DNA from 4 places in the Geobacillus sp. JS12 genome. Region 1 is predicted to be linked to each of the others. Evidence: predicted binding sites of a transcription regulator. Region 1 holds the regulator's gene; each other region holds the start of a gene.

What was found. The regulator CtsR, encoded in region 1, represses protease genes until heat stress. The targets are predictions, from matches to a motif close to ATGGTCAATAAAGGTCAAACA.
Region 2: the regulator CtsR is predicted to act here: its motif matches at 3,952-3,972, upstream of A0V43_RS20955 (Clp protease N-terminal domain-containing protein).
Region 3: the regulator CtsR is predicted to act here: its motif matches at 2,162-2,182, upstream of A0V43_RS02150 (ATP-dependent Clp protease ATP-binding subunit).
Region 4: the regulator CtsR is predicted to act here: its motif matches at 2,500-2,520, upstream of clpP (ATP-dependent Clp endopeptidase proteolytic subunit ClpP).

Annotation. Positions count from the first base shown of each region.
Region 1 covers NZ_CP014749.1:3,185,864-3,191,984, forward strand. Annotated here, with positions in the region: rRNA gene A0V43_RS15650 (23S ribosomal RNA) at 1-1,925, shown strand, start outside; rRNA gene rrf (5S ribosomal RNA) at 2,452-2,568, shown strand; gene ctsR (transcriptional regulator CtsR) at 2,833-3,294, shown strand; gene A0V43_RS15665 (protein-arginine kinase activator protein McsA) at 3,310-3,858, shown strand; gene A0V43_RS15670 (protein-arginine kinase McsB) at 3,864-4,955, shown strand; gene clpC (ATP-dependent protease ATP-binding subunit ClpC) at 4,952-6,121, shown strand, end outside.
Region 2 covers NZ_CP014749.1:262,720-268,840, reverse strand. Annotated here, with positions in the region: gene A0V43_RS01420 (MMPL family transporter) at 1-425, opposite strand, end outside; gene A0V43_RS01415 (TetR/AcrR family transcriptional regulator) at 514-1,086, opposite strand; gene clpB (ATP-dependent chaperone ClpB) at 1,356-3,560, opposite strand; gene A0V43_RS20955 (Clp protease N-terminal domain-containing protein) at 3,494-3,940, opposite strand; gene A0V43_RS01405 (YjzC family protein) at 4,048-4,227, opposite strand; gene argF (ornithine carbamoyltransferase) at 4,421-5,359, opposite strand; gene A0V43_RS01395 (carbamoyl-phosphate synthase (glutamine-hydrolyzing) large subunit) at 5,356-6,121, opposite strand, start outside.
Region 3 covers NZ_CP014749.1:417,289-423,409, forward strand. Annotated here, with positions in the region: gene A0V43_RS02150 (ATP-dependent Clp protease ATP-binding subunit) at 1-2,098, opposite strand, end outside; gene A0V43_RS02155 (FixH family protein) at 2,361-3,104, shown strand; gene A0V43_RS02160 (YkvI family membrane protein) at 3,273-4,313, shown strand; gene A0V43_RS02165 (methyl-accepting chemotaxis protein) at 4,373-5,983, opposite strand.
Region 4 covers NZ_CP014749.1:2,669,284-2,675,404, forward strand. Annotated here, with positions in the region: gene A0V43_RS19850 (hypothetical protein) at 106-258, opposite strand; tRNA gene A0V43_RS13155 (tRNA-Arg) at 488-559, opposite strand; partial or broken gene A0V43_RS13160 (ISLre2 family transposase) at 799-2,317, opposite strand; gene clpP (ATP-dependent Clp endopeptidase proteolytic subunit ClpP) at 2,579-3,169, shown strand; gene A0V43_RS13170 (HPr family phosphocarrier protein) at 3,296-3,553, opposite strand; gene whiA (DNA-binding protein WhiA) at 3,568-4,530, opposite strand; partial or broken gene A0V43_RS13180 (gluconeogenesis factor YvcK family protein) at 4,651-5,603, opposite strand; gene rapZ (RNase adapter RapZ) at 5,600-6,121, opposite strand, start outside.

The DNA of each region.
Region 1 (6,121 bases):
TGATAAGATCCGTGGTCGAGAGGGGAACAGCCCAGACCGCCAGCTAAGGCCCCGAAGTGCACGTTCAGTGGAAAAGGATGTGGAGTTGCAAAGACAACCAGGATGTTGGCTTAGAAGCAGCCACCATTTAAAGAGTGCGTAATAGCTCACTGGTCGAGTGACTCTGCGCCGAAAATGTACCGGGGCTAAACGTGCCGCCGAAGCTGCGGGATGACCGTTGGTCATCGGTAGGGGAGCGTTCTAAGGGCAGAGAAGCCAGACCGGAAGGACTGGTGGAGCGCTTAGAAGTGAGAATGCCGGTATGAGTAGCGAAAACAGAGGTGAGAATCCTCTGCGCCGAAAGCCTAAGGGTTCCTGAGGAAGGTTCGTCCGCTCAGGGTTAGTCGGGACCTAAGCCGAGGCCGAAAGGCGTAGGTGATGGACAACAGGTTGAGATTCCTGTACCACCTTCTTCCCGTTTGAGCAATGGGGGGACGCAGGAGGATAGGGCGAGCAGGCGGCTGGAAGAGCCTGTCCAAGCCGTGAGGCTGATCTGCAGGCAAATCCGCGGATCATAAGGCCAAGCGGTGACGGCGACGGAGTGATCCGGAAGTCCCCGATTTCACACTGCCAAGAAAAGCCTCTAGCGAGGGAAGAGGTGCCCGTACCGCAAACCGACACAGGTAGGCGAGGAGAGAATCCTAAGGCGCGCGGGAGAACTCTCGTTAAGGAACTCGGCAAAATGACCCCGTAACTTCGGGAGAAGGGGTGCTCTTTGGGGTGAAGAGCCCTGAAGAGCCGCAGTGAAAAGGCCCAAGCGACTGTTTATCAAAAACACAGGTCTCTGCGAAGCCGAAAGGCGACGTATAGGGGCTGACACCTGCCCGGTGCTGGAAGGTTAAGGGGAGCGCTTAGCGGAAGCGAAGGTGCGAACCGAAGCCCCAGTAAACGGCGGCCGTAACTATAACGGTCCTAAGGTAGCGAAATTCCTTGTCGGGTAAGTTCCGACCCGCACGAAAGGTGTAACGACTTGGGCGCTGTCTCAACGAGAGACCCGGTGAAATTATACTACCTGTGAAGATGCAGGTTACCCGCGACAGGACGGAAAGACCCCGTGGAGCTTTACTGCAGCCTGATATGGAATTTTGGTATCGCTTGTACAGGATAGGTGGGAGCCTGGGAAGCCGGAGCGCCAGCTTCGGTGGAGGCGGCGGTGGGATACCACCCTGGCGGTATTGAAATTCTAACCCGCACCCCTTAGCGGGGTGGGAGACAGTGTCAGGTGGGCAGTTTGACTGGGGCGGTCGCCTCCCAAAAGGTAACGGAGGCGCCCAAAGGTTCCCTCAGAATGGTTGGAAATCATTCGGAGAGTGCAAAGGCACAAGGGAGCTTGACTGCGAGACGGACAGGTCGAGCAGGGACGAAAGTCGGGCTTAGTGATCCGGTGGTTCCGCATGGAAGGGCCATCGCTCAACGGATAAAAGCTACCCCGGGGATAACAGGCTGATCTCCCCAAGAGTCCACATCGACGGGGAGGTTTGGCACCTCGATGTCGGCTCATCGCATCCTGGGGCTGTAGTCGGTCCCAAGGGTTGGGCTGTTCGCCCATTAAAGCGGTACGCGAGCTGGGTTCAGAACGTCGTGAGACAGTTCGGTCCCTATCCGTCGCGGGCGGAGGAAATTTGAGAGGAGCTGTCCTTAGTACGAGAGGACCGGGATGGACGCACCGCTGGTGTACCAGTTGTCCCGCCAGGGGCACCGCTGGGTAGCTATGTGCGGACGGGATAAGCGCTGAAAGCATCTAAGCGTGAAGCCCCCTCAAGATGAGATTTCCCACCGCGTCAGGCGGGTAAGATCCCTCGAAGATGACGAGGTCGATAGGTCCGAGGTGGAAGCGTGGCGACACGTGGAGCTGACGGATACTAATCGATCGAGGGCTTAACCTAGTGAGAAAAGTGAAAGCGCCGCGATTAGCTCTCGAAGCCAAATGTTCTTCACCCGCAGGGGTGCTTGCACCCCGAGGGGGAAGGTTATTTGGCAGAAGAGAGCTAGGCGCTGGAACTGGACAGCAAGAAAAGTGGAGGCCGCCCGCTTATCGGCGAGGTGCGCTGGAGGGCCTGCGAGGAGGCTCGAACCAAGCAAAGCTTGGTTCTGCGTGGGTGGTATCACAGGAGCGTAAGCAATGTGTCGCCGCCGCAGCAGGACCGAAGCGTCGCAAGCCGATGGCGGCCGGAACTAGACAGTGAAAAGCGCAGGCGAGCGGGTCGCCGCGACGGGCAAATGTTCTTCGTCTGCAGGGATGTTCACATCCCGAAGGCGAAGGTTATTTGACCCCGAGCGGCGGCGAGCCGGAGCTGGACAATGCGAAAAGCGCAGGCGAGCGGCTTCTTCCAACGGTTATCTAGTTTTGAGGGAATGAAAAAGTCTTGACAACAGGTCAACTTTCCTTATAATAAGACTTGTCCATTGTTGCCTAGTGGCTATGGCGGAGGGGAAACACCCGTTCCCATCCCGAACACGGAAGTTAAGCCCTCCAGCGCCGATGGTAGTTGGGGCCAGCGCCCCTGCAAGAGTAGGTCGCTGCTAGGCAAAATGGAAAGCACGTCTTTTCTTTCCTTGGAAGAAAAGGCGTGCTTTTTCATTTATTCGGCTGCTTGACGTTTTATTGTCCAGAAAAACGGATATTCTATAGTTAGTTTTCCTTCTTTGGTCACTCTTGAAATTTTCCGTAATACATTGTATAGTAAGAGTAAGGTCAAATATAGTCAAAGTCAACAAATAGGCAGTGGGGTGCCCTTGTCAGCGGACGGCCCATCGCCAGGCAGCTTGGTTGTAAGGAAGGTGGTAGGTAGAGTGCCGAACATTTCCGACATCATTGAGCAATATTTAAAGCAAGTGCTCAATATGAGCGACCAAGATATCGTTGAAATTAAACGAAGCGAAATCGCTAATAAATTCCAATGTGTTCCGTCGCAGATCAACTATGTCATCAATACGAGGTTTACCCTTGAAAGAGGGTACATCGTCGAAAGCAAGCGCGGTGGCGGTGGGTATATCCGCATTATGAAAGTGAAGACAAAGAGTGAAGCACAGCTTATTGACCAGCTGCTCGAGCTTGTCGGCCACCGCATCAGCCAATCGAATGCTGAAGATGTGGTAAAACGTCTCGTTGAAGAAAAGGTAATTTCGGAGCGGGAAGCGAAAATTATGTTAAGCGCTATGGATCGTTCTGTTTTATATATCGATTTGCCCGAGCGGGACGAACTGCGGGCCCGCATGTTAAAAGCGATGCTGACGTCGCTGAAATACAAATAGGGGGAGGGGGAGGCATTGATTTGCCAAGAATGCAAGCAGCGGCCGGCCACGATGCACTTTACAAAAATTGTAAACGGAGAGAAAACGGAGTTCCATCTTTGCGAGCAATGCGCCAGAGAGCATGGCCATATGTTTACGTTCTACGGCAATGATGATTTTTCACTCAACAACTTGTTGGCGGGGCTTCTTAACTTTCAAGCGCCGATGAAAGAGATGACGGCGAACGCGTTTCCGAACCCGGATGTACTTCAATGTGAGACGTGCCAAATGACATACCATCAATTCACACAAATCGGGCGGTTCGGCTGCGCTAACTGCTACCGGACGTTTGCACGCTACTTGCCGCCGATTTTGAAACGGCTCCATAGCGGCAATACCGCTCATTCAGGAAAAATTCCGAAGCGAAAAGGCGGCGTTCTCCATTTGCGCAAGCAACTTGCTATGTTGAAACAAAAGCTTCAGGAGCTCGTCGCTCGTGAGGAATTCGAGCGGGCGGCCGAGGTGCGCGACCAAATCCGCTCGTTGGAGGATGAACTGCGTCGACGCGGAGAGGGGGATATGTAAGCGGTATGTCGTTCGAGAAGTTTTTCAATACGGCGGTCAGCGCGTGGATGAGCCAAGAGGGGCCGGATTCGGACATCGTCTTAAGCAGTCGCATCCGACTGGCGCGCAACATCGTTGACTTTCGTTTTCCAACGCTGTTTAGCAGTGAAGAAGCGATGCAAATCGTCGCGTTGTTTGAACGGACGTTCGCCCATCGTTCTTACGGAGGGGCAGGCCGCTTCGAGTTGTTGAAAATGTCGGAGCTTCAGCCGATTGAAAAACGGGTATTGGTAGAAAAACACTTAATTAGTCCGCATCTGGCTGAGGATTCGCCGTTTGGCGCTTGTCTGCTTTCGGAAAATGAAGAAATCAGCATCATGATCAACGAGGAGGATCATATCCGCATCCAATGCCTATTCCCGGGGTTGCAGCTTGCTGAGGCTCTCGAGGCGGCGAGCGAATTGGACGATTGGATTGAAGGGTATGTCAACTATGCCTTTGACGAGCGGCTTGGTTATTTAACGAGCTGCCCGACCAATGTCGGGACGGGATTGCGGGCTTCGGTGATGATGCATCTTCCGGCGCTTGTGCTGACGCAACAAATTAACCGTATTATTCCTGCCATCAACCAGCTTGGGCTTGTTGTCCGTGGAACATACGGTGAAGGGAGTGAAGCGTTGGGAAATATATTCCAAATTTCCAATCAGATCACGCTTGGGAAATCGGAGGAAGACATTGTTGCTGATTTGCATACGATCGTTCAGCAGCTGATCGCCCAAGAAAGAGCGGCTCGTCAGGCATTAGTGAAAACTTTGGGCATACAATTAGAAGACAAGGTGTTCCGTTCATACGGCATACTGGCCAACTGTCGCGTCATCGAATCGAAAGAAGCGGCGCAATGTCTGTCCGATGTTCGCTTAGGGATTGATCTAGGATATATCAAGAACATCTCGCGCAACATTTTAAATGAGCTGATGATTTTGACGCAGCCGGGATTTTTGCAGCAATATGCCGGCGGGGCGCTTCGCCCTGAAGAACGGGACGTCCGCCGCGCGGCGCTGATCCGGGAGCGTTTAAAGATGGAGGAACGAAGAAAGATGGAGGGTGATGAACGATGATGTTTGGCAGATTTACGGAACGGGCGCAAAAAGTGCTGGCGCTGGCGCAGGAAGAAGCCATTCGCCTCGGCCATAACAATATCGGCACAGAACATATTTTGCTCGGCCTCATCCGCGAGGGCGAGGGGATCGCGGCTAAGGCGCTCATGGCGCTTGGGCTCGGCCCAGATAAAATCCAAAAAGAAGTCGAATCGCTCATCGGCCGTGGCAGTGAAGTGTCGCATACGATCCACTATACACCGCGGGCGAAAAAAGTCATTGAGCTGTCGATGGATGAAGCGCGGAAGCTCGGCCATTCATACGTCGGCACAGAACATATTTTGCTTGGGTTGATCCGCGAAGGCGAAGGGGTGGCCGCCCGCGTGCTGAACAACTTGGGAGTAAGCTTGAACAAAGCGCGCCAGCAAGTGTTGCAGCTGCTTGGCAGCAATGAGTCGATGTCAGGCCATGGCGGCGGCGCGTCGCATGTTAGCACTCCGACGCTTGACAGCCTCGCCCGCGATTTGACAGCGATTGCCCGCGAAGGACGGCTGGACCCGGTCATCGGCCGCAGTAAAGAAATTCAGCGCGTCATTGAAGTATTAAGCCGGCGGACGAAAAATAATCCGGTGTTGATCGGCGAGCCGGGCGTTGGGAAAACGGCCATTGCTGAAGGGTTAGCCCAACAAATCGTCAATAACGAAGTGCCGGAAACGCTGCGCGACAAGCGGGTCATGACGCTCGATATGGGGACGGTCGTCGCCGGAACGAAATACCGGGGGGAATTTGAAGACCGGCTGAAAAAAGTGATGGATGAAATTCGTCAAGCGGGCAACATCATCTTGTTCATCGATGAGCTGCATACATTAATTGGCGCCGGTGGGGCGGAAGGAGCGATCGACGCGTCGAACATTTTGAAACCGGCGTTGGCGCGCGGGGAGCTTCAATGCATCGGCGCGACAACGCTCGATGAATACCGGAAATATATTGAAAAAGACGCCGCGCTTGAACGCCGCTTTCAGCCGATTTACGTTGATGAACCGACAGTGGAAGAATCGATCCAAATTTTAAAAGGGTTGCGCGATCGGTATGAAGCGCACCACCGCGTTTCGATTTCCGACGAGGCGATCGTGCAAGCCGTCAAGTTGTCCGACCGCTACATTACCGACCGTTTCTTGCCGGATAAG
Region 2 (6,121 bases), 800 kb from region 1:
TCCATCGTTGCCCGGTAGACAGCCGGAACAACGATTGTTTTCCCATCTTCCGAAACGAAACCGGCCATCGCTTGCGGCGGAAGCGAAGCAACCGGAACAACTTGTTCCAATGCATCACGATGCGTTTGCTCAATATGACCGACCAAACGTTGCAGTTCGTCCTTGGCAATTGGGCGATCTTCCGAATGAAAAACAAAAATAGCCGGAACGCCGTCGCTCGTTGACACATACTGATTCACCTTTTTTGCGGCCACCATCGACTGCGCTTCTTCCGGGAGCGTTTCAATGCTTGACACCTCATACTCTTTGGCGCTTGGCGCTACAACCCCCAGTACGGCAACGGCCGCAAGCCAAACGATCAACGTCCACCCCATTCCTTGTTTCGTTGCCACCCGGTCGGTCAACACATGCAGCCATCGATTCATCACGATCCCCATTTTTCCTGAATTGCCTAAAGTGACAATTTTGTCACTTTAGGCACATTCTTATCATAATGGGAAAGTGACACCACTGTCAATTTCCATTCATCACCCCATACATGATGATCTCCTTAATACTTTCCGCCCATTGGTCAAGCGAAATGCCGGGAAAATGAGGGACCGTCACCGATTGAAAAATATACGCCAGAACGATCCGGTTGGGAAGGTGCGGTTTCATTTTGCCTTCCTGTTTCCCCCGTTCCACCAACTGGTCAAGCTCCTTATACATCTGCTCGTGAAACTCTGCAAGACGCGCCTTATTCGCCCGCACAGCCGGAGTCGTATCCGGGATGCGCCTTCCGATCGCGATCATTTGATGAAGATCGTCATGGTACAAAATCAAGTCAAGCAAAAAGCGAAACTGTTCATCAAACGTCGGATAGTCATGAATATGAACAAGTTTGGCAAACACTTGCTCCATCTCATCCACCATATAAGCGGTAATGACTTCTTCTTTGTTCTCGAAATGTTTATAGATGGCCGTTCTTGACACACCAAGCCGTTCCGCTAACAACCCAAAGGTAAACCCTTCATAGCCGTGTTCAAGGAGAAGTTGTTTTGTATGTTGAAACAATTCGTTTAACGAAAATTTCCGTTCGCGCGCCACTTGATCGCCCCCTTTTCACCTTATGTCAGTACAGACATTCCCGCACACATTATACATCTCCTTTAGGGAAAAAGAAAAAGGCGCCTGCAAAAAGCAAGGCGCTTTTGGCCAAGACGAGGGACCGCACACGGATGAGGCAGCCTAAGCTTTGATCCCTTTTTGCCAACGATATCGATCATGCGTCATGGCCGGGCAAAAACAAACGTCTTTTTCTCGCTGATGCGCCAACACAATCCGGAGCGCTTCCCCGTTTTCTTGCCACAGCGTCTTTACGGCTGTGGACGGATGACAAGCCGGCCGTTTTCGGCATCGACGGTGACGGTGCTGTAATCTTTCACCCGCCCAGCGATCAGCTCTTTCGCAAGCGGCGTTTCGATTTGCTTTTGCATAAACCGTTTGAGCGGGCGGGCGCCGTATACTGGGTCGAAGCCAGCTTCGGCGATGTATTGCTTCGCCGCTTCGGTCAGCACGAGTTCGATATGCCGATCGGCCAAACGGGCCGACAGCTCGCGGGCGAACTTTTCGACGATGCCTTTCACTTCATTCATCGACAATGGTTTAAACAAGACGATATCGTCGATCCGGTTTAAAAATTCTGGGCGGAAATGGGCGCGCAGTTGGTCAAACACTTGTTTGCGCGTTTCTTCATCGATGTCGCCCTGTTTGTTTTCCAACAACAGCGGCGATCCGATGTTCGATGTCATAATGACGACCGTGTTTTTAAAGTCGACCGTCCGCCCTTGCGAATCGGTGAGCCGTCCGTCATCCAGCAGCTGCAGCAGGATGTTGAACACGTCCGGATGAGCTTTTTCGATTTCATCGAACAACAGAACGGAATACGGCTTGCGCCGCACTGCCTCGGTCAGCTGGCCGCCTTCCTCATAGCCGACATAGCCAGGCGGCGCCCCGATCAAACGGGAGACAGCATGTTTTTCCATGTATTCGGACATATCGAGGCGAATGAGCTGCTCCTCGCTGTCAAACAGCGCCTCGGCCAGCGCTTTGGCCAGCTCCGTTTTGCCGACGCCGGTCGGTCCGAGGAACAAAAACGATCCGATCGGACGGTTCGGGTCTTTCATCCCGGCCCGCGCCCGCAAGATGGCGTCGGCGACGAGCTCCACCGCTTCGTCTTGACCGATGACCCGTCTATGCAGCAATTCATGAAGGCGAAGCAGCTTTTCTCTTTCTCCCTCGACGAGGCGGGTGAGCGGAATGCCCGTCCAGCGTGACACGATTTCGGCAATCTCTTCTTCCGTCACTTCCTCGCGCAGCAATTTCCCTTCACTTTGCTCACTGATTTCTTGCTCGAGCTGCCTGAGCTGCTTCTCAAGCTGCGGGATCCGTCCATGACGCAGCTCGGCCGCCCTGTTTAAATCGTAGTCGTTTTCCGCGTCCTCGAGCTCACGCTTCGCCCGCTCAAGTTCCTCGCGCACGCGGCGGACACGGTCAAGCGCCTCTTTCTCTTGTTGCCATTGCGCTTTCATGGCGTTCGCCTTTTCACGCAAATCGGCAAGTTCTTTTTGCAATGCCGCAAGCCGCTCGCGGCTCGCTTCGTCCGTTTCTTTGCTTAAGGCCGCCTCTTCAATTTCAAGCTGCATGACGCGGCGCATCACTTCGTCCAGCTCCGACGGCATCGATTCCATTTCCGTCCGGATCGTCGCGCACGCTTCATCGACCAAATCGATCGCTTTGTCAGGCAAAAAGCGGTCAGAGATGTAACGGTCGGACAAAACGGCGGCCGCGACGAGCGCGCGATCGTGGATTTTCACTCCATGGTGCACTTCATACCGTTCTTTCAATCCGCGCAAAATCGAAATCGTGTCCTCGACACTCGGCTCTTGGACAAGCACTTGTTGGAAGCGGCGCTCGAGCGCCGGGTCTTTTTCGATGTATTGCCGGTACTCATCAAGCGTCGTCGCCCCGATGCAGCGCAACTCGCCGCGGGCAAGCATCGGCTTGAGCATATTGCCGGCGTCCATCGCCCCTTCCGCTCTGCCGGCGCCGACGATTGTATGCAGTTCGTCAATAAATAAAATGATGCGGCCGTCGCTTTTTTTGATTTCATTGAGCACCGCTTTCAGCCGTTCTTCAAATTCACCGCGAAACTTCGCTCCGGCGACGAGCGCGCTCATGTCAAGAGCGAAAATCGTTTTGTCTTTCAACCCGTCCGGGACGTCTTTGCGCACGATGCGCTGGGCGAGCCCCTCGACAATAGCGGTCTTCCCAACGCCCGGCTCGCCGATCAACACCGGGTTGTTTTTCGTCTTCCGCGACAAAATGCGGATGACGCGGCGAATTTCGCTGTCGCGGCCGATGACCGGGTCGATTTTTCCCGCCTTCGCCTCGGCGACAAGATCGCGCCCGTATTTTGCCAACGCTTCATAGGTTACTTCCGGATGTGGACTCGTCACGCGTTGATTCCCCTTACCTTTCTCACGGCTTCTACCAGTGCTTCCTCTGTCAAGCCAAACGATGCCAGTTGCCGGGCAACCGGCTCGGCGCCATGAGACAGCGCGAGCAGCACATGTTCGACCGATATGTACTCATCTTGCATTCGCTTCGCTTCGTTTTCCGCCTCCTCAAGCAGCCGCGCTAAGGCGGGCGCAACATACAGCTGCCCGTCCGCCCCATGCACTTCAGGCTTTTGGCGAAGCTGGGTGCGAAGCCAGTCAGCGGCCTTTTCCTTGTCGGCGCCGGAAAGCTCCACGAGCCGCGGCGCCAGGCCGCCTTCTTGTTCGAGCAGCGCAATCAGGAGATGCTCGACATCAAGCTGTTGATGATGTCGTTCTTTGGCGAGCGACTGCGCCGCCATCAGCGCCTCTTGCAGTTTTTCCGTCAAACGGCTTGCGTCCATGCCGTTCCCTCCATTTGACCTTCTTTGACCATAAATCATTATAGCCGATCACGAAGCACACGGCAAATCAAAAGCCACTCCATACTTGGAATGGCTTTTGTTGTACTTCACGGTTTGCGCAAATACGTCCAATGTCGATTATGGTTCGACGTTTCCGGGAACGTATCGCCGGCTTTCAGTTTCAGCTTTTTCGGGTGTTTTACATTGTCGCCCGTTTCGCCGATTTCAATGTACACGCCGTTGTTCGGCGCTTTATCCCCTGGTTTGAAATGGCGCGGTTGGCCCATTTGTTTCATCCCCCTTGCTTCGATTGCATTTGTTAGCATTCCCGGTTTTGCCGCTGTTCATAAGAAGGGAAATGATGGGGCCGCCGCACACGGAGCGTCAAGCCGTTCACAATAAAAACGTTTCTTCCTCATGGAAATCCTTTTCTTTGCAAAAAAAGAAAAAAGGAACTCCCGAAACGGGAATTCCTTTTTCCTATAGGATCGACACTAAAATCGCTTTTTGGGCATGAAGCCGGTTGCCGGCCTGCTCAAAGACGACCGAGTTCGGGCCGTCCATGACGCCGGCCGTCACTTCTTCGCCGCGATGGGCCGGCAGGCAATGCAAAAAGAGGTAATCCGGCTTCGCCGCTTTGACGAGCTCTTCATTCACTTGGTACGGCTGGAACACGTTAAGCCGCTCGGCGCTTTCGCTTTCTTGGCCCATGCTCGTCCAGACATCCGTATAAATGGCATCCGCCCCCGCCACCGCTACAAGCGGGTCGTGCGTCACCACAACGGTTGCCCCGGTTTTCTCGCCGATCCGGCGCGCTGCCTCGACGTATTCCGCCTTCGGCTCATAGCCTGGCGGACAGGCGATGGCGACATTCATGCCAACTTTCGCCGCGGCCACAAGCAAGGCGTTGGCGACGTTGTTGCCGTCGCCGACATAGGCGAGCTTGACGCCTTGGAACGTTTTTTTCGCCTCGTAAATCGTCAGCAAATCCGCCAACGCCTGGCACGGATGATCGTCGTCCGTCAGGCCGTTGATGACCGGAACGGACGCATACTCGGCCAATTCCTCGACTTTTTGATGGGCAAACGTCCGAATCATAATGACATCGACGTATTGCGACAAGACGCGCGCCGTATCCGCAATCGTTTCACCGCGGCCAAGCTGCAAATCGTTTCCGTTTAAATACATCGCCTGGCCGCCAAGCTGAATCATGCCGACTTCAAACGACACGCGCGTGCGCGTTGACGGCTTTTCAAAAATCATCGCCATTGTTTTGCCGGAAAGCGGCGCATACGGCACGCCGGCTTTTTGTTTCGCTTTTAAATCGGCTGCTAGCGCCAACAAGTCCATAATTTCGTCTGTTGAAAAATCGAGCAGCGTTAAAAAATCTCTCCCTTTTAATGACATCACTGCATTCATGCGATCACCGCCTGTTCTGCCTGTTTTTTCTTTTCCAACCAGCCATGGATCGGCTGCACATCAAGATGATCGACATCGAGCGCCTGCAAGAAGAGCTTCAATGTCTCACGTTCCGTGAAGACGAGCAATTGTCGGGACAACGCAGTCATTCGTTTGTTTGCCTCGTCTTCCTCTTTGCCCAAGTTGATCACCGCGAGCGCCGTGTCGCGCTTCACCCAGTCGGCAAACGGGATATCGGACACGATCGCAAGCTGTTTTGCTTCGATTTCCGTTTCCAGTTCCTCATCGATGTTACCAATCACATACACTTCATTGGCGGTTGCTTTCTTTTGCAAGTAAGCGTAAAACGCCTTGTACGCCGCTTCTTCCGTCGTCGCGGCGATGCTGATGCCTTCACCGGTCGATTTCATCTCCGGTCCAACCATCGGGTCAACCCCCGGCAGCTTATGGCTCGAAAAGACCGGATACTTTAACACGGCGTACGGCATGACCGCCAATCCGCGAGCTTTTTCGTCAACGATGTCGACGAGTGATTTCCCAAGCAATAACTTTGTCGCAATTTGCGCCAATGGCACGCCGGTCGTTTTGCTGACGATCGGCACCGTCCGGCTCGCGCGCGGGTTCACTTCAAGGACGTATACATTGCCGTCCGCAATGACGTATTGAATGTTCATGATTCCTTTAAAGCCAAGTTTTTTCGCAATCCGGCCCGCATAGTCGATGATTTTCGCTTTTTCTTCGTCTGTGAGCGTCTGCGCCGGC
Region 3 (6,121 bases), 950 kb from region 1:
CATCGATACGGATCGCACGCACCGATTGATCCGCGTCAAGCAGGCAGTCGGCGATGTTGTCTTCGACATGCTCCTGGATGACGCGGCGGAGCGGGCGGGCGCCGAAGGCCGGATGGTAGCCGAGTTCGGCCAGTTTTTCTTTCGCCGCTTCGGTCACTTCGAGTTCAATGCCTTGTTCGCGCATCGCCGCTTTGACGTCAGCGAGCATTAAGTCGACGATCTCAAGCAAGTGCGTTTTTTCAAGCGGCTTGAACTCGATGATGGCGTCGAAGCGGTTCAAAAATTCCGGCTTGAAGTAGGCGCTCAAAGAGTCAAGGACGCTTGTTTGCCCGTTGCCCTCTTTTTCAAAGCCGACGGTGATTTTTTTGTCGGTCACACCGGCGTTGCTTGTCGCGATGATGACCGTGTCTTTGAAGCTGACGGTGCGGCCTTGGCTGTCGGTTAAGCGGCCGTCTTCCAAAATTTGCAGGAAGATGTGCTGCACATCCGGGTGCGCTTTTTCAATCTCGTCAAGCAAGATGATGCTGTATGGGTTGCGGCGCACTTTTTCCGTCAGCTGTCCGGCTTCTTCAAAGCCGACATAGCCCGGCGGCGAACCGATCAGCTTCGAGACGGAATGTTTCTCCATGTATTCGCTCATATCGAGGCGAATCATGGCGTCTTTTGTGCCAAACAGCTCCTCGGCGAGCGTTTTGGCGAGCTCCGTTTTCCCGACGCCGGTCGGGCCGACGAACAAGAACGAACCGATCGGGCGGTGTTTCGCTTTCAAGCCGGCGCGGCTGCGGCGAATGGCTTTCGCGACTTTTTTCACCGCTTCCGCTTGGCCGATCACTTTTTTCGCCAAGTTTTCTTCGAGATGTTTCATTTTTTCTTTTTCATCGGCTTGCAGCTTGCCGACCGGGATGCCGGTTTTCTCGGCGATGATTTGTTCGATGTCGGCGGCATCGACGACAGGGCGTTCTTGGGTGACGCCTTGCTCGAGTTGTTTTTCAAGCTTCAGCTCTTCAGCGCGCAGTTTCGCCGCCAATTCGTAGTTTTCTTCTTTCGCCGCTTGTTCTTTTTCTTTCGCGATTTGGATCAACCGCTCTTGCAGTTGTTTTTCATCGGTCGGGCCGAGGCGCAAGTTCGCTTTCGAGCCGGCCTCGTCAAGCAAGTCGATCGCCTTGTCCGGGAGGAAGCGGTCTTGAATGTAGCGGTGCGACAATTTCACGCACGCTTCGATCGCTTCGTCCGTATAGCGGACATGATGGAATTGTTCGTATTTTGGCTGAATGCCTTTTAAGATGGCGATCGCTTCCTCAACGGTCGGCTCGTGGACGATGACCGGTTGGAAGCGGCGCTCAAGAGCCGCGTCTTTTTCAATTTGCCGGTATTCTTTGAGTGTCGTCGCCCCAACGACTTGCAGTTCGCCGCGGGCAAGCGCCGGTTTTAAAATATTGCCGGCGTCCATCGAGCCTTCAGCGGCTCCAGCACCGACGAGCAGATGGATTTCGTCAATGAACAAGATGATGTTTTTCCGCTCTTGCAGTTCGGCGATGAGCCGCTTCATCCGCTCTTCAAATTGGCCGCGGATGCCGGTGTTGGCGACAAGCGACGCCACATCAAGCAAGTACACTTCTTTGTTCAACAGTTTTTCTGGCACTTGCCCTTCGGCAATTTTCAGCGCGAGCCCTTCAACGATGGCTGTTTTCCCGACACCCGGCTCCCCGATCAACACCGGGTTGTTTTTGTTGCGGCGGTTTAAAATTTCGATCACGCGGGCGATTTCTTTGTCGCGGCCGATGACCGGATCGATCAAGCCCGCTTTCGCCATTTGCGTCAAGTTGCGGCCGAATTGATCCAAAAATCCACCGCCATGGCTTTGCGGGCGCTTCGCCATCGTTTTCGGCGCGCTCATTCCGGCGTTGGCGGCTGTGAACGGGCTAGTAAAGAAGTCATCAAAGGAAAACGGTGAAAAGCCGAAGTTCATCGGAATGGACAGTTGTTGTTTTTGCTTTTCATAGCATTCATGGCACAGGTGAAGTTGTTGTTTTTCCCCGTTCCATTGCAAGTTGACAAACACCGTTGCTTCACGTTGTTGGCATGCTTGGCATAGCATGAGGCATAACCCCCTTTTTTTGTTATTTGACTTTGACTTTCTTTGACCTTCTGACTTTATTATACTTTGACCTTTTTTGACTTTCAAGTGTTTTGTACAAAAAAATTGTGATAACGATGAAATGTTTTTGAAAAAATGGTGAATACTAATGTAGGTGCGGCAAAGCTATGATAAAGTGAAAAACAGAAAAAGAGGCGGAAAAGACTCTGCCTCTGGCGCTGACAATGATCACGAATTTGAAGGAAAAAGGAGAAAGGTGAAGATGAGAAGACAGGTTGGGTTTGCGTTTGTTGCTTTGCTTTTCGGGATGATCATGGCTGCTTGTACAAATCACAACAAGCAAGCCGAGACGCCGGCCGTGCTTGACGTGAAAATCGATGCGCCCGATCATATCGATTTGAACAAACCGACGAAACTCGCCTGCGTCGTGACGTACGGCGATGAAAAAGTAGACGATGCGAACGAAGTCAAGTTTGAAGTATGGAAGCATGGAAGCGACGAGCGGGAAATGCTTGAAGCGAAGCATGACGGCGACGGCCGCTACTCGGTGGAAAAAACGTTCACCGAAGCGGGAACATATTCGGTCATCGCCCATGTGACGGCGCGCGACATGCATAACATGCCGAAAAAAGATATTGTCGCCGGCACCCCGGAACAGGCGGCGACGGCTGACGGTGCGCGCGAAAATTCCCAAGGCAGTGCTGAAGAACACCATCATGGCGCCGTCGCCATTTCGCTGTCGTCCCGTTCGTTCGAAGCCGGAAAACCGGCGGCATTGACCGTCCGCCTCACCAAAGATGGGAAGCCGTTGACAGGTGCGACCGTTCGTTTTGAGATTTGGCAGGCGGACAATAAGCATGAATTTGTCGATGCAAAGGAAAAAGGAAACGGCGAGTACGAAGCCATGGCCACGTTTGCCAACAAAGGAACGTATTCGGTGAAAGTGCACGTCGAAGGAAGCGGCGGGCTGCACGAACATCAAGTCGAACAAGTGACAGTTCATTGATGGAAACGCGATTTCACATCGCATGCCATATTAATGAAGAGAGTTTGCGGTGTGTGAGAAGGCATCTTGTCTCGGATGCCTTCTTTTTCGTTCTATCGTCTTTCTTGTCCATGCCGGACATATACATATATATGGAAAAGCAACGGACAAGAGAGGGAGATGGAGGATTTGGGCAAGAGACACGAGTGGTCGGAGGCGTGGCAAATCGCTGCTGTTTACGTCGGTACGGTGATTGGAGCGGGATTTGCGACTGGCAGGGAAATTATTGAATTTTTTACCCGCTACGGAATGGCTGGGACGATCGGGGTGGCGGTCAGCGGCGTTTTGTTCACATGGGGCGGCGCGCGCCTGATGGTGATGGCGCGCCGCATTGGAGCCGCGTCCTATGATGAGTTGAATCGCTATTTGTTCGGGAACATGTTGAGCCCGTTTGTGACGCTCGTGATGACGGCGATGATCGCCGGGGTGACGGCGGTGATGATCGCCGGGGCGGGAGCGGTGTTTGAAGAGCAAATCGGCTGGCCGCGGCAGGCAGGCGTCGCGCTGACGCTCGGGTTGGCGCTTTTGGTTATGCTGCTTGACCGCAAAGGGCTGTTTGGCGTCAACGTGTTTGTCGCGCCGATGATGGTGCTGTTCAGCGCCATCGCCTTTGTGAAAACAATCGTGGCTGGCGATTTATGCCGTCCGGACATGGCTGCGGTGGACTATTCCCTCAAGGCGATGTTGTCCCCGTTTTCCTATGCGGCTTTTAACTTGGCGATGGCCCAAGCGGTGCTTGTCCCCATCGCCCGCGAAGCGACCGATGAGCGAGCGGTGAGGCGCGGAGCGATGTTAGGCGGAATGGTGCTGACGGTTTTGCTGCTGTTGAACCATATGGTGCTGCTGTCGTTTCCACACAAGGACGATTATGATATTCCAATGGCCGAAGTCGTTCATACGTTTTTTACTGTGTTGTATTGGCTTTATGTCGTCGTCATTTACGGAGAAATTTTTACATCGGTCATCGGCGGCATGTTTGGACTTGCACGCCAAGTGCGCGTTTGGGCGCCGCTTGGCGGGAAATGGCTGGGCGTGCTGCTCGTTTTGCTGTTTGCGGCGGTCAGCCCGTTTCATTACGGGGAGCTGCTGTCATTCATCTATCCGCTGTTTGGCTATATGAGTCTTGTGCTTTTGTGGCTTCTTTGGCGCCGGCAGCTGCCGCGCCAGTAAATGGGCCCTTTCGTTCCCCAAAGTTTTTTGGTGAAGGGGGACGAAAGGGCTTCGTTGCGTTATGAGTGGAAGCGGGCGATCATGTTTTCTAAATCGCGCGCTGCCGCAGCCAACGTGTCGGCTTCCCGAGCCAGCTGGTGAAGGGCGAGCGTTTGTTGCTCAAGCCCAGCCGCCGTTTCTTGCACCATGTTTGAAAAATCGGCGGCGACGGTGCGTACGTCTTCCATCAGTCCGCCGAGCTGCTCGCCGTCGGCGGTGATGGCGTTAACATACGCTTCGTTTTGCTGAAGCAAGTCGTTCAGTTGGGCGAACATGCCTTGAAACGATGTGAACGTTTCCCCTGTTTTCCAAAGCGAGTCTTTCGTTGTTTCAACGCGGAGGCCGCTTCCTTGTACAGCTTGCACCGTTTCTTTGAGCGCGTTCGTCATGGCGTCGAGCGAAGCAAAAATTTCAGCGGCGAACGCGTTTGTATCTTCAGCGAGCTTTCGGACTTCTTCGGCGACGATCGAAAAACCGCGGCCCGCTTCACCCGCCCGTGCCGCTTCGATCGAGGCGTTTAGGGCGAGCAAGTTCGTTTGTTTGGCGATCGTGCGAATGGCGGCGATCATCTCATGAACGCGCGCTGCTTCATTGGCTGCTTTGTCGATGAGGGCAGTCATTTCGCCGATGCCGCGCTGCATCGCGTCCATGTTTGTTTTCGTTTCCTCAATGAGGCGGATGCCTTCTGCTGCTGACGACCAAGCGTCGCCCGCTTGCCTTACGACGCGTTCAACGGCGGCCCGCATGAGTTGCACGCGTTCCACCATCTGCCCGATGACGTCACCCGCTTGCTCGACGGCGGTCGTTTGTTGTTTCGCCCCTTCGCGGAACGTTTCGACGGCGGCGGCGATTTCGTCAAACGATTCAGAGAGGCGGCGCATTTCCATTTGTTGCTCATGGCTGACATCATGCACCGTTTTGGCCGCTTTGCCAAGCTCATGGATGATCGTACGGATGCCGAGAATCATTTTGTTGATTTCGTAGGCGATTTGATGAAATTCATCTCGTTTTTTCTTCGTTTTCACTTCCGTTTGCAATTGGCCTGAGGAGACGGTGCGGGCGACGCTGTACCAATGGCGAAGCTCGGCGGCGATGGCCCGATGCCAGGCGGCGCCCAGTCCAAGCCCGGCTGCTGCGGCAAACAGTGCGGCCCAAACAGGCGGCGCCCCGGCGACGGAGGAAGCCAGCCCGACCACCGCTGGAGTGACGGCGATGCTGGCCAGCACCCATTGCAAATACGGGCGGTGCATAAGACGCCCCATCCGCAAATTGAACCGCCTTCCGCCTGGCTCCGTCCAAAACGGGCAGCTGGCGTCAATCAGCACCTCGCCTGTATCGCGTTCGTACACTTGCAAGAGCGGCTCGTTCGTGCGGGCGGCGGCCAGCCCGACCGGGTCGGCAAACACCCTTCCCTCGCGAAGGCGGTTCGTATGGACAACTCCGTATCCGCTTTCATCGACAAGAACAAAATATTCATCACGGCCGAGCCGCTCGTCTAAAAAGGTGCGGATGCGGTCAAGCTGTTCTTCAAGCGGACGGGTTCGGTCGATCATCTCCCGCAGCGCTTCCGCCGTTTCCGTCACTTTTTTCAACGCTCGTTTCGCCCGGCGCTGGTTCGTCAGTTCGCTCATAGACGATTCTCCTTTTCTCATTTGTCTATTTTCAATAATATATAGAAGATTTTGTCGAATCAATAGGATGAAAGGGGGATGCATAAAAATATCGATCGATTGGAAGACTATGCTGTAAACGGAAAGGCGAGGGGATGT
Region 4 (6,121 bases), 520 kb from region 1:
CTTCACTCGCAAAGGCAGCAGAAGAGGCTTTCGTTTATACGTTTTTTTTATTTTTTCTCCGACCGTTCAATCATTGTCTGAACACCACTTGAAGAGGTACACAAATCATTTGCAACTGTAGTCTGGATGAAGAAAGAGCGCTTCCAGATACTCCGTGGCGCCATACGCTTTGTCTGCGGACAAGGTCCGAATCGTGATCGACGGTTGGCGAAACCGAATCGAAGCCAGCTGCTCCAAACTCGTTTCCCGTTCCGCCATATTGTCACTACTCTGCAAACGTACTCGCATATTTTAGATGAGATGGAACAAAAAGAATCCCGGCAGGTCGATCTCGCGATGGCGGAACTGGATTGTACCAAATAGCCGTGCAAAATTTTTTCGGATTCTATCGTTTTTTTCGGGATTCCCCAAAAATGAAAAACGACCGCAAACGCGGTCGTATCAAGGAGTTTAGGAATTCCGATCCGAACAGGTCGGATACAAGTAGCGCCCTCGGCAGGATTCGAACCCACGCTAAGAGAACCGGAATCTCTCGTGCTATCCACTACACTACGAGGGCATATCGTTTCATTATTTCTCTATTTCGTTCCGTCGCATGTTCTATTATAGCAGGATCGCGCAAAAATGCAAGAGGAAAAATGCCATCAGAGTCAGTCAAGACTTTGTGGAGAACATTTTTTCGATTCACTACGGGCGTTGTCAATCACTAGTTAGCGAACCATTTTCAGGAATTCATATCGTAAGCGCTTTCGGACTCTCATCCCTCATCTTGAGACGATGATACGATATTCCATTTTTTTACACCCAACCACCATCCCGGAGCGCCGACAACGCTTGATGGATCGGCGTCCCGGATGACTGTTGCAGACACGGTATATTCTGACGCACCACATCCGCCCACAACTGTCCGGCCTTCCGTTTGGCCTGTTCGATCCGCTTGGACTTTGTTGAGGCCGAGACGGTCGACTGGGGCTCTTGCTCCTCCCACCGTCCCTTTCTCCACCCGATCCCGTCGATTCGGGCTGCCATCGCCCTCAGAAACGCCCGAAGCCCTTGGTCTTTCCAGCTGCGGCGGGATTTCACCCGATGCGCAAACCGGCTCATCACACTCTCCGCATGGCCCATCGGACGCATGCCGGTCGTCTCCACCCCTTGCTCCGACAGCCACCCCGATAGTCCCGGATGCATCCCGGCATCGACTCGATCCGGCGGATCATGGCAGCCAGCTGCTTCTCTTTCGCTTCGTCCTCCAACGTGCCGACCGCGCTGTTCAGCTCTACGAGAAGCCCTTCTTCATCTTGTTTCGCCAGCTTCTTCCGCACCTCCCGCCAACGCGGATGGCCGGACAGACACTGACGCAGCTCCCGCGCCACATGAAATCGATCCAGCTGAAAGCACGCCCGCTTCCCAAAATACTCCCGGCAGGCCGTGATCCACGACGCCGCGTCGCCGTTGATGACCAACAGGTCTTGGCACGGATCATAGGCATATTCCTTCATCAGCCACTCCTCAAACTGTTCCCACACGTCCCCGTCCCTTCATGGAGGTAGTGGCGCCGGTTCACCAGCTCAAGCTGCGACCCGTTTCGTCTCCATCCCTCGTGAACCGCCAGGATTTTCTCTTCTTTCGCCCGTTTCCCTTTCCCCTGGCGGGAAATAAACAGTCCATCGGCCTCCACAAACAGCACCCGGCCGTGCCGTTTGGAAACAGGGTGATGCAGCGAGACAGGGGCCTCCAGCACCAGTTGGCGAATCGCCTCGTGGCTGAGGACCGCATACCCCACGATCGACTCCAGCGTGCGAGCCGCTTTGCGGTAGGAAGAGCACTCGACGGCCAACTCGACCGCCGTTTCCTCGAGGCAAGGGCTGATCGACTGCGCTCCATCAAAGCCCAGTTCGGCATCCAGCAAGAACGTATACGCCCCCGTTTGTCGATCATAGTAGTAGTTCCGTCGGAACGTCACTTCCCCAAACAGCGTTTGGATCGTAGTCGGCCGTTTGTCTTTCAGCTGATACCGGCGCTTGTCCCGCGCTTCCGCCAGTTGTTGATCGATCTCCTCCAAAAGGGCCGCCAACAAGACAGCGAACACCTTTTGAAGAGTTCTCAACAATTGTTCCTCCAACTCTTTTAATAAAGGCCATTCTGTGGTAAGATGTTTCATGGACTCTCTCCCTCCTGTTTTCGGTTGATGTTGACAATCACCATCATAGCAGGGAGAGAGTCCTTTTTGCATGACATTTGCTTGTTCTACCGCGCTTCGCTTGGTGGCCCCGACGAGCGTCGCGAACAAAAGTTCGCAACCCTCGTCGGGGATCATTTCGGAATGTCACCCACAAATATTTTACTCACACATGCCATCAAAAGCAGGAAAAATTGCACCTTTGTTCCTTCCCCCATCAACGGGGCAACAGGTTAAAAAAACGAAAAAGCGGTTATGATGAAAAAAGGGATGTTTGCCGCCAGCCGCGAATATGTTATAAAGGATGGGGAAGGTCGTTTTGTTTGACCTTCATTGACCATGCCTGTATGATTAAAGCGTACATATTGATCCATTAGGATGGAAAAGGAGGCGTTTTTGATGTATTTGATTCCGACTGTCATTGAACAGACGAACCGCGGGGAGCGGGCGTACGACATTTATTCGCGCTTATTGAAAGACCGAATCGTGTTCCTTGGCAGCCCGATCGACGACCAAGTGGCCAACTCGATCGTGTCGCAGCTGCTGTTTTTGGCGGCGGAAGACCCGGACAAAGATATTTCCTTGTACATCAACAGCCCGGGCGGCTCGATCACAGCTGGCCTGGCGATTTACGACACGATGCAGTTCATCAAACCGGACGTATCGACGATTTGCATCGGCATGGCCGCTTCCATGGGGGCGTTTTTGCTTGCCGCCGGTGCGAAAGGGAAACGGTTCGCCTTGCCAAACAGTGAAATCATGATCCACCAACCGCTCGGCGGCGCCCAAGGGCAAGCAACGGAAATCGAAATCGCAGCGAAGCGCATTTTGTTCTTGCGCGACAAATTGAACCGCATTTTATCGGAAAACACCGGCCAACCGATCGAAGTGATCGAGCGCGATACGGATCGCGACAACTTTATGACCGCGCAAAAAGCGATGGAATACGGCATCATTGACCGCGTGCTGACGCGCGCTGATGAAAAATAAGACATGCACACGTTGGCAGAACCGCTATAGAGCTGCGCCTGCACCGACATTGACGAAAAAAGGCTGCTTCCGTCCAAAACGGAGCAGCCTTTTCCATTCCTTTCCCCGCCAGCCCCACATGCTGCTTTACTTTTCCTTTTGCACATAGGCGGCGAGCTTTTCGATCGCTTCTTGCTCATCCGGACCGTCGGCAATGAGCGTGATCACCGCTCCATGGCCGACAGCGAGGCTCATCAAGCCCATAATGCTTTTCGCGTTGACCCGTTTTCCATCTTTTTCCAAAAACACATCAGCGGAAAAACGGTTCGCTTCTTGGACGAACAACGCCGCCGGGCGCGCCTGCAGCCCGGTTTTTAATTTCACTTCCACTTGTTTTTCCACCATTCTCCATCTCCCCTTTACAGCGATTTATGGAAATCGACCGGCTTTCCAGCCCGCAGCCGCTCCGCGATCTCATCAATTTTGCGCAGCCGGTGGTTGATGCCGGATTTGCTGATTTTTCCACCAGCAACCATCTCGCCGAGCTCTTTCAGCGTCACGTCTTGATGCTCGATGCGAAGCTTCGCGATTTCCCGCAGCTTGGCCGGCAGTGAATCAAGGCCGATCGTCTCGTCGATGTAGCGGATGTTCTCCACCTGGCGAAGCGCAGCGCCGATCGTTTTGTTCAAATTGGCGGTCTCGCAATTGACAAGCCGGTTGACCGAGTTGCGCATGTCGCGGACGATGCGAATGTCCTCAAAGCGGAGCAGCGCTTGATGGGCGCCGATGATGTTCAAAAACTCGGCGATTTTTTCCGCCTCTTTTAAATACGTAATAAACCCCTTTTTCCGTTCCAACGTTTTCGCATTTAAAAAAAAGTGGCTGTTCATCAATTCGCATAACGCCCGATTATGCTCCTCATACAGCGAAAAAATTTCCAAATGGTAGGACGACGTCTCCGGGTTGTTGACCGAACCGCCGGCCAAAAATGCGCCGCGCAAATACGAGCGCTTGCAGCATTTTTTCTTGACGAGCTCCGGGGAAATGTCATGGATGAGCGAAAAATCGCCGTTGACAATGTGAAGTTCACGAAGCAAAGAGGCCGCACCGTCGGTCACGCGGACGATGTAGACGTTGTTTTTTTTCAAGCGCATTTTCTTGCGGACAAACAGCTCGACGGCGACATCATACCCTTTTTTCAGCAGCGTATAAATGCGCCGAGCGATCGCCGCATTTTCCGTCTGGACATCGATGGCCATTCGCCCGCCGGAAAACGACAGCGAACCATTCATGCGCAAAAGCGCCGACAGCTCGGCGCGCAAGCAGCAAGGCTTCACCTCTAAATGGGTCAATTCCTTTTTCGTTTCCGATGCAAAAGACACGATCGCTCCACCTCCATTCGTTCCCCGCATCCGGCCGGTTGGAGGTGCCTGACTTTCGGCGCGGCCATCGGGAGCATCACCGCCCATAATGGCGCTTTGCGGCCTACTCGGGTCCCGCCTTTAACGGTGAGGGAGAAGCCCGAGAAGAAGGGCGGCGACTTTCGCCGTATTATGGCGAATGACCCCATCCTCGTACGTGACAATATCGTCGCGGATGACTTGCAACGAAAGCCCGCTGCTGTCGTCACGCACCGGCTCGGCCCGCTCCGCCTCGTAGCGGCGGCGGATCGCTTCCGGGATCGCTCCGCTGTTGATGATCACCGCGTCCAAAAACGGGCCGCCAAGATGAGCATGAAGCGCCTCCACATGGTCGCTCACCGTATAGTGCGGCGTCTCGCCGGCCTGAGTCATAATGTTGCATATATAGACTTTTTTCGCTTTCGCCTTGCATACTTCCTGCCCGATTTTCGGCACGAGCAAATTCGGCAAGATGCTCGTGTATAGGCTCCCCGGCCCGATGACAATCAAATCGGCGCGGCGGATGGCATCAACCGTCTCCGGCAGCGGCTCAATGTCTTCCGGCGTTAAAAACACCCTCTTAATTTTTTTTTCCGCACTCGGGATTTTTGACTCGCCAGAGACAATGGAACCATCTTCCATCTCCGCGTGCAATACGACGCTCTTGTTCGCCGCCGGCAGCACCTGGCCGCGCACGTTCAACACTTTGCTCATCTCACGGATGGCTTTCACAAAGTCGCCGGTGATCGATGTGAGCGCCGCCAAAATCAAATTGCCGAGCGAATGGCCGGATAAGCCGTTGCCGTTTTGAAAACGGTGCTGGAACAGCTCGACAATGAGCGGTTCGACGTCAGACAGCGCGGCCAATACGTTGCGGACATCCCCGGGCGGCGGAATGTGCAGTTCATCCCGCAGCCGCCCGGAACTTCCGCCGTCATCGGCGACCGTGACAATGGCGGTCAAATCCAATTCATGCTGCTTCAGCCCCTCAGCAGCACGGGAAGCCCGGTGCCGCCGCCGATGACGACCAGTTTCGCTGCTCGTTCGTTCCTCATCGGTGTATGTCCTTTCTCCTCTCCATGTCCCGGTGCGAGACAACCGTTTTATAGTCGGCCGAAAAATGGCGGGCGATATATTCTGCGAGCGCCACCGAACGGTGCTGGCCGCCCGTGCAGCCGATGGCGATCACCAGCTGGCTTTTTCCTTCTCGCTGGTAATACGGCAACATAAACGACAACAAATCAATGAGCTTTTCCAAAAACTTTTGCGTTTCCCCCCACTTGAGCACGTAGGACGATACGTCATCGTCCAACCCGGTTTTCGGCCGCATATGTTCAATGTAATGCGGGTTCGGCAAAAAGCGGACGTCAAACACCAAATCCGCATCAATCGGAATGCCGTACTTAAATCCAAACGACATGACGTTGATGGTAAACCCGGATTGAGCATGCGATGAGAACTGGCGGATGATTTTCTCCCGCAGCTCGCGCGGCTTGAGCCCCGTCGTATCGTAAATGATCTGCGCCCGTCCTTTCAGTTCTTCGAGCAGCTTCCGCTCCAAACGGATTCCTTC